DNA from 4 places in the Lysinibacillus sp. NPDC093210 genome. Region 2 is predicted to be linked to each of the others. Evidence: riboswitches for the same ligand, from Rfam matches in the RefSeq annotation. Region 2 holds a riboswitch; each other region holds the start of a gene.
The links. A riboswitch is a leader RNA that binds a small molecule or an ion and turns the genes downstream of it on or off. The one in region 2 is predicted to bind cobalamin.
Positions count from the first base shown of each region.

Region 1: it holds a riboswitch for cobalamin, as region 2 does, so the genes downstream of both, metE (5-methyltetrahydropteroyltriglutamate--homocysteine S-methyltransferase) here and ACIP9C_RS10035 ((2Fe-2S) ferredoxin domain-containing protein) in region 2, are expected to answer to the same signal.
Region 3: it holds a riboswitch for cobalamin, as region 2 does, so the genes downstream of both, ACIP9C_RS21995 (FecCD family ABC transporter permease) here and ACIP9C_RS10035 ((2Fe-2S) ferredoxin domain-containing protein) in region 2, are expected to answer to the same signal.
Region 4: it holds a riboswitch for cobalamin, as region 2 does, so the genes downstream of both, ACIP9C_RS15030 (ABC transporter substrate-binding protein) here and ACIP9C_RS10035 ((2Fe-2S) ferredoxin domain-containing protein) in region 2, are expected to answer to the same signal.

Region 1 covers NZ_JBIVOE010000001.1:102,861-106,005, reverse strand. The annotation lists gene ACIP9C_RS00510 (methyl-accepting chemotaxis protein) at 1-401, shown strand, start outside; gene ACIP9C_RS00505 (VOC family protein) at 441-803, opposite strand; cobalamin riboswitch at 1,006-1,184, shown strand; gene metE (5-methyltetrahydropteroyltriglutamate--homocysteine S-methyltransferase) at 1,370-3,145, shown strand, end outside.
Region 2 covers NZ_JBIVOE010000003.1:166,739-169,883, reverse strand. The annotation lists gene ACIP9C_RS10045 (energy-coupling factor ABC transporter substrate-binding protein) at 1-104, opposite strand, end outside; gene ACIP9C_RS10040 (energy-coupling factor ABC transporter permease) at 106-852, opposite strand; cobalamin riboswitch at 993-1,176, opposite strand; cobalamin riboswitch at 1,434-1,613, shown strand; gene ACIP9C_RS10035 ((2Fe-2S) ferredoxin domain-containing protein) at 1,753-2,124, shown strand; gene cobJ (precorrin-3B C(17)-methyltransferase) at 2,128-3,145, shown strand, end outside.
Region 3 covers NZ_JBIVOE010000014.1:39,728-42,872, forward strand. The annotation lists gene ACIP9C_RS21990 (heme ABC transporter ATP-binding protein) at 1-200, opposite strand, end outside; gene ACIP9C_RS21995 (FecCD family ABC transporter permease) at 206-1,252, opposite strand; cobalamin riboswitch at 1,401-1,593, opposite strand; gene ACIP9C_RS22000 (YdhK family protein) at 1,770-2,351, shown strand; gene ACIP9C_RS22005 (response regulator transcription factor) at 2,409-3,092, opposite strand; gene ACIP9C_RS22010 (sensor histidine kinase) at 3,099-3,145, opposite strand, start outside.
Region 4 covers NZ_JBIVOE010000006.1:91,673-94,817, reverse strand. The annotation lists gene ACIP9C_RS15035 (GTP-binding protein) at 1-1,371, opposite strand, end outside; cobalamin riboswitch at 1,552-1,739, shown strand; gene ACIP9C_RS15030 (ABC transporter substrate-binding protein) at 1,994-2,989, shown strand; gene ACIP9C_RS15025 (precorrin-3B methylase) at 3,045-3,145, shown strand, end outside.

The DNA of each region.
Region 1 (3,145 bases), on a different contig from region 2:
CAGTGACGGATATTTCATCTATAGTAGCACGCATTCAAAACGAAACAGTTGGGGTAACAGCTTCACTTCAAACGGGCTATGAAGAAGTGAAAAGGGGCACAGAGCAAATTACGAATACTAATACTACCTTTGAACAAATTGCCTCTGCTGTAAATAGTATGGGTAGTAGTATTCAAGGGATAACAGAAAACTTGCAGGGCATTTCAACAACAACTGTGCAAATCAATCGTTCTATCGATGAAATTGCAGCTATATCAGAGCAGTCTGCCGCTGGTGTAGAGCAAACGACTGCAACAATTGATCAAACAGTTGCAACAATGGATGAAATCTCTAAGAATACAGATTATTTAGCATCGATGGCAGAGAATTTAAACAAAGAGGTTCAGCACTTTAAACTGTAAATAAAAAAGCAGCCATCGATGGCTGCTTTTTTTAAAAATTTAAATGGGCTGAATAATTTCTACTCGATTACCAAAAGGGTCTCTAAATTCAAAGCGCTCAAAATTAGGAATTGGAACAGAATCAAGGATTTCGATATGATGCTCTGTTAATATTTTTTTCCAATATGCTACATCCTCTACTTGATAGGCAATATGCGCTTTCGTTGTTAGTCGATCAAAGCCGTCTTCTGTGCCAACATGTACTTCTTGATGACCAACTCGTAACCAAAATCCACCACGCCCTTTAAGGGATTCTGGTTTCTCTATTTCTTTGAGCCCTAACACATGGCAATAAAACGCTTTCCCTTGCTTCTCGGTACCTTTTGGAATTGTTAATTGTACGTGATGTAATCCGACAATCATAGTAATCCTCCTCATTATTTCTTGTTATAACTATATATTTCTACAAATTCCTTGAAATACCTTTTGATAGATTGTTTAATTATTATGTCGGCAATCAGTACAATTTAGAATGATTAAAAGAATTATGTACCGAAATAATATACATATCTTCACAAAAGTTATACTTTTCAGAAAAATGTATGTTATAGTAAGAAACATAATTGAATATTGTGTAAGAGTTGGTGCCAAATGAAAGTTTGGCTTAAAAGGGAAGTCGGTGTAAATCCGACGCTGTCCCGCAACTGTAAATCGGAGCAAATCACATATGCCACTGGGGAACTGGGAAGGCTGTGAGGCGTGTTGATGAGAAGCCAGGAGACCTGCCAATGTCTAGTACACACCAAATAACCTACGTGGAAATAGGTGGTGAGATGTGACCGAATCGGCACTGTGCGACTAACGAATATATACGATAATTAATATATTATCGTATCGCCTCGTCATAGCTAATTTAGATATACAATAACTACCATTTTCCTGAAAAGGAAAATGGTTTTTTTTATTTTAAATCAGAGGAGAGAAGTAATATGACGTATACAACGACTGTAATTGGCTACCCATACATAGGGGATGACCGTGAATGGAAAAAGGCATTAGAGGCATTTTGGAGAAATGAACTTACAGAAGAAGATTTCTTACAAAAAATGAAAGAAATTCGTCTTGCACGCATCGACAAGCAGCTTCGTAGCGGTATAGATATTGTCACTGTTGGGGATTTCACACTGTATGACAGAATGCTTGATACAGCGATGATGTTTGGCTTAGTGCCAAAGCGCTTCGGCTGGCAGGGTGGAAAGGTAGATTTACAAACGTATTACGCGGTAGCGCGTGGAAATAAAGAAGCTGTTGCTAGTGAAATGACAAAATGGTTTAATACAAATTATCATTACATTGTACCTGAATATGAAGGACAAGTTCTGCAACTAACAGACAATAAAATACTTGCAGATTTCCTTGAGATTAAAGAAGTATATGGCATTACTGCGAAGCCAACGCTAATCGGGCCATATACATTTTGCAAGCTAACAAAAGGTTACGATAAAGTATCACAAGTTGCGTTTATTTTAGCAATACTACCACTGTATGCGCAGGTTATCCAAGAACTCGTATCAGCCGGTGCTGACTGGGTTCAATTAGAGGAGCCTGCATTAGTCACATCATTAGATGAGGCAGAGGTCAAACTTGTGCAAGAAATATATACACAATTAGCAGCCGCTATACCAGAGGCTAATATTATGTTACAAACCTATTTTGAATCGTTATCCGCTTATAACACACTAATTGAACTCCCTGTACAAGGATTTGGCTTGGATTTTGTTCATGGCTATACGAAAAATATGGAGGCGCTACGTCAATTCGGCTTTCCACATGATAAAGTATTGGCAGTAGGTATTGTTAATGGGCGAGATATTTGGAGGGCAAATTTAGCAGAGGTAAGTACAACAGTTAGGGCAATTGAACAGCTGACTAGTGCACAGGAGCTGTGGGTTCAATCGTCATGTAGCTTACAGCATGTGCCGATTTCGACCGCACTTGAAACAAAATTAGAGCCTGTCTTAAAAAATGCGCTTGCATTTGCTGATGAAAAATTAGCAGAAATATCAGAGGTGGCTAAATATTTAAAAGAAAAAAATCATACGTCAAACCATACTATCTCTGAGAGCATGAAAGCAATTGAAGCATTAAAAAAACATCCCGTACGAAATAATCAGGCAGTTCAACAAGAAGTACAAACGGTGTCGACAGAGGATTTTGAACGTCAAAATGATTTTAATGCGCGTCAGATTATTCAACAACAGTCACTGCAGCTACCATTATTCCCAACGACTACGATTGGTAGTTTCCCTCAATCTGATGAAGTGAAGCGCACACGTAACGCATGGCGTAAAAAACAGCTTGCAGATGAAGCATATGCTGACTTTGTCGCACAAGAAACGAAACGGTGGATTGCGATACAAGAAGATTTAGATATTGATGTACTAGTGCATGGTGAATTCGAGCGTACGGATATGGTGGAATACTTTGGTGAAAAACTATCAGGCTTCGCATTTACAGAAAAAGCTTGGGTCGTTTCGTACGGCTCTCGTTGTGTGAAACCACCGATTATTTACGGTGATGTTGCATGGGAAGCACCGATGACAGTGAAAGAAACTGCCTATGCACAAAGTTTAACAAATCGATATGTGAAAGGAATGTTAACAGGTCCAGTTACGATTTTAAACTGGTCATTTGTACGTGACGATATCGCAAGAAAAGATGTAACCTATCAAATTGCACTTGCACTAAGGAAAGAGGTTGAGGCA
Region 2 (3,145 bases):
TCAGCTTCTCCGTCTGCACCACCGAATTCTGCACCTTTTTGTACAAAAAGAGGGATGATTGCTAGAAGTACAACGACAGCTAGTAGCAGTAAATTCTTTTTCATCCTAATGTGCCTCCTTTGCAGAGAAAACACGTAGTGCCTTTAATTCGCTCACATTGTATTTTTTTAAGAAATTCATAACGATAACTGTTAAAATCCCTTCACTAATTGCTAGAGGGATTTGCGTTAAAGCAAAAATACCTGCAAATTTTGTGAATGAAGCCATAAAGCCTCCTACTTCAGAAGGGAAAGCCAGTGCTAATTGAACTGAAGTGACAACATATGTACCTAAGTCCCCAAGCATCGCTGCAAAAAAGACAGCAATAGAGAATGATAGGCCGATTTTTTGAGAACCTTTAAAGACATAATATGCAATAATTGGTCCTACAATCGCCATTGAGAAAGCATTCGCACCTAAAGTGGTAATACCACCATGCGCTAAAAGTAATGATTGGAATAATAAAACGATTGTTCCAATCACACTCATGGCTAATGGTCCGAAAAGAACTGTACCAAGACCAACACCAGTAGGATGTGAGCAACTTCCTGTTACTGATGGAATTTTCAGTGCCGATAAGACAAATGCAAATGCACCTGATAAGCCTAATATCATTTTCGTTTCAGGATTTTCGTCAATTGTTTTACGAATAGAACGTAATCCTAAAATAATAAATGGAATTGAAATGACCCACCAAAAAATCGCCCATTCAATCGGCAAAAATCCTTCCATGATATGCATAGCAAACGCTCGTTTTGGTACTAGTAAAAAAGCCACTAAGAAATAACTAAGTTTCCAAAAAGAAAATTTCAAAACCTTTCCTCCTCAACAGTAAATTTCGAATGTAGCGTGCGCAATAAAAAAGCACTTCTCCGTTTCGGAAAAAGTGCATAGCTGAAAAAGCAAATCGAATTGTCATTTGCCAAGCCGCACACCTATCCTCGTAGGTTGAAACGATCACGATTTTCTCGGCAGGTCTCCTGGCTTTAGTTCAACATTTTATAGGCCTTCCCGTCCTATGGACAGTGACATTTTCTATAAAATTCCCTAGTACAGTGGCGGGACCGCGCCGGACTTGAACCGGCTTCCCTTTTAAGCGAAATGAATACACTTCGCACCGAAAAAAGATGAAGTTGTGAGTTTTCACGAAGAAGTGTAACATGTTTTTCCAATCAGAAGCTATCCTTTTTTTGTAAAAAGTTTTTGTAAAAAGAATAACAATCTAGAAAATTCAGATAAATGTAAGAAAAAATCGATCAATTTCAATGAAATATTTGTTGAAATTTTATTAAAAATCTAATAAATAAAAAAGAAATGTTGAAAAGTATAAAAATAATAGGCTATGATAGAAACAGTTTTATATTCGTTTTATTAACATTTCATTTCAAAATTTAAATATAAATCCATCATTAAGTGCTCGAAATACTTCGAGATAATAGGGAAATCGGTGTAAACCCGGTACAGCCCCCGCTACTGTAATAGCTGATGAAATCGCAATGCCACTGAAGACTTGGGAAGGCGCGAAAGTAAGAGGAAGCTTAAGTCAGGAAACCTGCTTAATTGATGACATGCAAACTTTTCGGAGGGAGAAGTGAAGCGAGAGCGGATACGTATATATTCGTTTTTATTTTGGCTTCTATAAAACCTTTACTCTTCGATATCGAGTAAAGGTTTTTTTCTTTTTCCTAAAAGAAGAATGAGGGGAGAAAAGCAATGACAACTTGGAATTTAGAGGGCATGAAAACCCATCTTTTTATTTGTAATGGCAGTAGTTGCATGAAAAAAGAGGCTGAGGAAATTACGCTCGCAATTCGAGACGAAATAGAGAAATTAGCACTCGATAAGGAAATACATACGACAAGAACGCGTTGTAATGGCAGATGTAAAGATGCTTGTGTTGTGATCGCGTATCCACAGGGAAATTGGTATCGTGTACCAACAGTTGAGCATGGTAGAACACTTGTACAAGATTTAAACCATGATTCTTTACATAGTGAGCATGTTTTTACACTGACAGAAGGTACGTTGCAACGTACCCCGCAAACAACAGCCATTAAAGGCATCGACAAGGTGAAAGAGGGGTAAAAAATGGCGCAAAAAGGAAAGATTTTTGTTGTAGGCTTTGGACCTGGGGATTTCAAACATATTACGACGCGTGCTGTAGAGGCATTGCAACAAAGTGAATTTATTATCGGGTATAAAACGTATGTGGAGCTCATTCAAGATTTAGTAAGTGCAAAGTCGATTGTTAGTACTGGTATGACTGAAGAAGTGTCACGAGCACAAGAAGCGGTACGTCAAGCGGAGGCCGGAAATATCGTTTCTGTTATTTCGAGTGGTGACTCAGGCGTATACGGGATGGCTGGACTTGTATATGAAGTACTAATTGAGCTTGGTTGGACGGAAGCGACTGGGGTTGAAGTCGAAATAGTACCAGGGATCTCTGCTATTAATTCGTGTGCAAGTTTGCTAGGCGCACCGATTATGCATGATTCTTGCACGATTAGTTTAAGTGATCATTTAACACCTTGGAATTTAATAGCAAAGCGTGTTGAAGCTGCGGCGATGGCTGATTTTGTAATTGCTTTATATAATCCAAAAAGTGGTCGCCGTACACGTCAAATTGTAGAAGCACAACGGATTTTACTAGAATATCGATCACCGGATACACCTGTAGGACTTGTGAAAAGTGCCTACAGAGATCGTCAGGAAATAACGATGACAACTTTAGCAGAGATGCTCGAGCATGATATCGGCATGTTAACTACAGTTATAATTGGAAATTCATCGACATTTTTCTATGACAATAAAATGATTACACCGCGTGGCTATCAGCGCAAATATACACTTGGAGAAGAAAAACAGCCTTTACGACCACATCAGCGTTTAAGAGAAGAAAATGAACCGTGGGCAATGAACCAAGAAACCGGTACTGCACGCCATGACTTTGCTGCAGATCCAAATGCAGGACGTCTGAAAAGTAGTATAGCGATAGCACCTGCGCCTGTATCGGTACCAGAAAAATCATCTTTGGAAATGGCAGCAACTGCACTAGCCATGGTTAAAGGAACAACTGTCACAAAGGCAACAACAAAGATAGTTCAGC
Region 3 (3,145 bases), on a different contig from region 2:
AGAATATCTTCCTCATTCAATAATACAGTTCCACTTTCGGGCTTTAATAACCGATACATATTTTTCAATAGTGTAGACTTTCCACTACCATTAGGACCAATTAAACCGACAAATTGCTTTTCCTTTATTTGAATGCTTACTTCTTTTAATATGCGCTGATCATGAATGGAGAATGATACATGCTTCGCCTCTAATGTCATAGCCTTTAATCTCCTTCACCAAATGAATAATTGTTACGGCGTAGTAGCCAAATGAAAAATGGTCCGCCACAAAAGGCAGTAATGATTCCAATTGGCATTTCTTCTGGAGCTATTATCACGCGTGCAATCGCATCAGCCCACACTAAGAAAATCCCTCCTAATAATGCGCTAATAGGGATAACATATTTATAATTAGACCCCACTATTAATCGCACGATATGTGGAATTATTAAACCAACAAACCCAATGGAGCCACTTACTGCAACAAGCACACCCGTTAGTAAAGATACGAGTAGTATCAATTGAATTCGAAACTGTTGAAGATTAACACCTAATGTGACCGCTGCTTCTTCCCCAAGTAATAATAAATTTAAATTTCGATAATATAACCATAGCAAACTAAAAACGATGAAAAAAATAATAGCTGGAATGAATAAATTACTCCATTTTGCACCCGCAAGACTTCCGAGCATCCAATACATAACGGCTTTTATACCGCCCTCTTCCTTAGACATCATTAACATAAAATTTGAAGTAGCAGATAAGATAAACGATACCGCCATTCCTGCTAGCAGCAAACGGAAAATAGAAATACGCCCCCCTACACGTGACAAGAAAAATACCAACACAATTGCTATAAAGGAGCCTAGAAAAGCAGCTACTGAAAGGGCATAGATACCTAAAAATGAAAAAGCCCCTAAAATGATGACAGCCGTGGCACCAACTGTCGCACCTGAAGAAATACCTAAAATATATGGATCTGCAATTGAATTACGGACAAGTGCTTGCACAGCTGCACCAGCAATGGCTAATCCTGCTCCAACAATAGCTGCAAGCATGACACGTGGGACACGTATTTGCCATATAATGATTTCCTGTGAGCGGCTCCAATCAGGCTCTATCGTATTTGAGAAAATAGGAATTTTCGAGAAAATAACCTTCCATACATGTAGTGGTGTAATTGACACTGAGCCAATCATTATAGCAACTGTCATTGAAGCAATCAGTACTAAAAGAAGGGTCAATGAAAATAACATAAATTTTTTATTCATTTGCTTATTAACTCCTTATCAATCTTGATAAATACGAAGCAATAAAAAAGGGTATTCTACGCACGAATGCATAGAAATACCCTAGGTTAAACAAAGTTGGAGAAGTATCCATCAATTGTCCGTAATTGCTTGCATCCTCGTGGGCATTACAGGTATGAACTAATTGGCAGGTCTCCTGGCTTCGATTCAACGTTACTATAATTGCCTTCCCATTCTAAAAACAGTGGCTACTACATCATAGAACTCCTCGTTACAGTTGCGGGACAGCGTCGGACTTACACCGACTTCCCTTTTAAGTGGCACTCGTTAACAAGCGTCACACCATTAGTTTCTGAAATTTTAAAATTATGACGATTCTATCATACATAATTATCCGAGTCTATAGCTCCTTTCATCTAGGAATCAATCTTTCCTCTTTTCAACTTCATATAAATGGATTTTTGTACAAAACCTAATCCATAATTTCTGCACATTTACTTGTTACATTAAAACAATAAATATTAAGGAGGAAATGCATATGGTATTAAAAAGAAACTGGTTCCTAGGTTTAATGACAGTAACGGCTTTACTAATATTATCAGCTTGCTCTGACGATACAGCGAAGTCGGAGCCTACTAATAGTGAAGCAATAGATCATAGTGCAGAAGCAGACCATGGTGAAGAGATGAATCATTCAAGCTCTAGTGAAGTTCCATCTACTTTAAAAATTGCGAAAAATCCTAAATTCCCAGTAGGGAGTACTGCTATTATTACCGAGGGACATATGTCAGGGATGGCAGGAGCAGAGGCAACGATTGTTGGGGCATATGATACAACTGCCTATATTATTTCCTATGAACCGACTACCGGTGGAAAGAAAATAGAAAATCATAAATGGGTAATACATGAGGAATTAATTGATCCAGGTGCTGCCCCGTTGTCTCCTGGTACTGAAGTCAAAACAACAGCAACCCATATGAAAGGCATGGAAAATGCTACTGTTCGCATTGATGAAGCAGTACAAACGACTGTTTATATGATTGATTTCCCTTTAACAACAACTGGGGAAGAAATGAAAAATCATAAATGGGTTACAGAAGGCGAACTAGCGTCAAAATAATAACGAAACAACCTCTGAGATTTATTCCTTCAGAGGTTGTTACTAATTATTTGTCTATTACTTTTTGTCAGCTATCTTATGCCATTTATAGCCGATTCCCCATACTGTCTGTAAATAATCGTCTACAGGAAAGCCACATTTCCGCAGTTTTTCCCGTAAATTGCGAACATGCGAATCAATTGTTCGATCTTCAATTGTTACGTTATAGCCCCAAACTGTATTTATTAAATGTTCTCTTGAAAACACTTTATTTTGATATTCAAGAAATAACACTAACATCGAAAATTCTTTCGGCGTTAAAAGAATAACCTCTTGTTGAAAAGACAATTCAACGGAGTCTTTATTTAATCGTAGCCCCTCAAAAAAAACTACTGTTTCCTCAGTTTTTGTTCTTCTTAAAACAGCATGTATACGTGCTAATAACTCTTCCTCGTCGAAAGGCTTTAAAATGTAGTCGTCTGCTCCCAAATTTAAGCCTCTTATAATATCCGTCTGTTCCGCTTTTGCTGTTAGCATAATGACTGGTACATCCCAATACTTTCTTATTTCCTGACAAGCTTGCCAACCATCCATATCTGGCATCATAATATCCAACAATACTAAATCTACATGATTTTCTTCTAAATAGTCTAAAGCATCTCTAACTGATGATATAGCTCTGCAATAAAAAGAAGGTTCTAAATAAAGAGTTAGTAACTCTAACATTCTTGGTTCATCGTCAATTAATAATAATGTTTTCATTCGTTCCTACCCCTTAAATAATAATTCAAAAGTAGTCCCTTTGTTTTCTTCAC
Region 4 (3,145 bases), on a different contig from region 2:
GTTTCCAACTGATAAATCATCAGCATGACAAGCGTTAACAAAAGTGTTACCAGTTCCTCGAATATTAGGCTCCATTAACAGGTGTACTTCAGCATAATGTTTTAAAGGCTCGAAATGACCGTATCCTGTTACAGTCGTGACGATTGATTCCATATATAAAATTTTTGGCTCACCAAAAGTAACAGAAAGTGAAAAGCGATTTTTTAACACTTCAGCAAGTACTTCAAGTTGAATAACACCCATAATATGTACATGGATTTCTTGGAACTTCTCATGCCAAACGACTCGCAGCGATGGTTCCTCGGCTTCTAGTAAACGGAATACTTGTAAAACTTCCTTTAGATGCTGTTGTCCATCATACTGTACTTTAGCTTGTAACGTAGGCACAAGCTCATATGGCTGAGGAGGTATTGTACTACCTAAAATATCACCGATTTTTGCTAGACTAAGCCCCTTAACCGCGAAAATTTCTCCTGCTTGCACTTCTTGTGCTGTGTCAAAACGGCTTCCATTATATAATCGAATTTCAGTTATTTTTTCAGTCACATCACCAAATGTAAAGTCTTGGCGTGTATGTAAAGTTCCTTGCAATGCTTTGATAAACGTTAACCGTTGAGTTCCATCATGACGAATTTTAAATACCTCACCTTGAAATGGTGCTTGATGGTCGAATCGAGTTTCCGTAAGTAGAGGAAGCTGTGATAAAAATTCTTTTATTCCAATATCCTTTAATGCCGCACCAGTAAAGCAAGGAAATGCTTGCTCTTGTTTAATCAACTTTTGCAACTGTAATAGGCATGTTTGTGCATCAAGAGTTTCTGTCAAATAGGCATCGAGTAGTTGTTCATCACGTTCAGCTAGCCATTCAGCAATGTGGCTCTGGACATAATCTGTACGCAATGGGTCGTCTATTAAAAGTACGTCGAGAGAACATTCCTTTCGAAGCTGCTTCATAACAGCATCTACATCAGCGCCTTCACGATCTATCTTATTAATAAAGAAGAAGGTTGGTACGTTGTATTGACGTAGCAATTGCCACACGGTTTCAGTATGTCCTTGTACACCTTCTACAGCGCTTACGATAATAATGGCGTAATCCATTACACGAATTGCGCGTTCCATCTCTGGCGAAAAGTCGACATGCCCAGGTGTATCAATTAGTGTGTATGTATCATCCCCAATTTGCATCCGTCCTTGTTCGGCAAAAATGGTAATACCACGAGCTTGTTCGATAGTATGATTATCTAAAAAAGTATCTTGGTGATCGACTCTTCCACGCGTTTGAATACTGTTCGTATGGAATAGTAGTTGTTCACAAAAGGTTGTCTTTCCTGCATCGACATGTGCGAGCACACCAATCGTTTTATACATAAAAAATCCTCATTTCTATTTTTCCTATATTCTTATTGTAACAGATAGTCCTAAAAAACATTTCGGGTAGAATAGTTCTCGTTTATGTTTGAATAGTGGTCAATTATTCGTAATTATTAGTTATGGATTTTTTTGTGTGATTGAAAACAAAAATTACTTCTGCTAGGCTATTTTTATAACTTAATACTTCTATATATTGGTGCAAATGGTTTCTATCATTTGCTTAAAAGGGAAATCGGTGTAAATCCGATGCTGTCCCGCAACTGTAAATGGGGAGTTTATACAACACAGTCACTGTAGTTTAACTATGGGAAGACGTATAAACGTTGAACCTAAGCCAGGATACCTGCCAATATATATTATTTTACTTAACACCACGAGGATGGGAATAGTGATTGGTTGAATAACCATTGTTTTTTCACTATGTCACCCTCTTGGAAACAAGAGGGTTTTTTGTGTCCATTTTGATGTGCAGTAGATTAAGCAGGAACCATAGCATTAAACAGCAATTCATGCTTTTACCAGGAAATGAAGCGTCAAGAAGTGCTCGTGATCAGTAGCAATGAAGTCATTGATTTCTTACTATAAAGATGAAAAATTACAAACTAAAGGAGAAACAAACATGAACAAATGGAAAGGCATGTGGCTAGTTTTTGCAATTGCACTATTGAGCATTTTAGGCGCTTGTAGTGCAAAGGATGATTCAAAATCAGCTGCACAAAGTGAAAACATTGAACCAGCACAAGCAGAGGCAAAAGAAGTAACAATTGATAATAACGATACGACACAAGTTTATAAAGAAGCTCCTAAAAAGGCGATTAGCTTAAATCAGCACGTCACAGAAATAATGCTAGCATTAGGTTTAGAAGATTCAATGGTTGGTACTGCCTATTTAGATGATAAAATTTATGAACCTTTACAAGCAGCTTACGATAAAGTACCAGTGATAGCTGAGCAGTACCCGACAAAAGAACAAGTAATTGATAGTGAAGCGGATTTTTTATACGCTGGGTGGAAAAGTGGTTTTAGCGAAAAGGGTGTTGGTACACCAGAAGAGTTAGAAGCACTTGGTATTCACACATATTTACATACTTCTTCAAGTATTACAAAACCAACGTTAGAGGATATATTTACCGATATCCGTAATATTGCAAAAATCTTTCGCGTTGAAGACCGTGGAGAGGCATTAATTAAACAGATGACAAAGGATGTTGATGCTGTTCGCGCAAAGTTGCCACAAGGTGAAAAAGAATTACGTGTTCTAGTTTACGATAGTGGGGATAAGGAAGTCTTTACAGCGGCACAAAACTTTATGGATGAACTTGTCACAGTTGCTGGCGGTAAAAACATTTTTGGTGATGTTGAGTCGGGCTGGACAACGGTATCAAAAGAAGAAACAGTTGAACGCAACCCTGAAGTCATTGTCGTAATTGATTATGGTTCCCAAACTGCAGAAGACAAAATTAAATTCCTAAAAAGTGATCCAGCACTAAAAGAAACAGATGCTGTGAAAAATGAACGCTTTGTCATTTTACCGCTTTCAGCAGCTTCAGAAGGGGTTCGAGCTGCAGAGGCTATTGAAATTTTAGCAAAGGGATTTTATCCTGAAAACTTTTAAATAACATCGAAAGAGTTAGCTACTTGCTAGCTCTTTTTTATAAGGAGAACAAACAATGAATGCCTTTCGTTCAAATACACCAGATCGAACATTTGAAAAACTAAATACAAATGGGCATTTTACACGCCTTGCAGTAAGTCCAGGTATTATCAATAA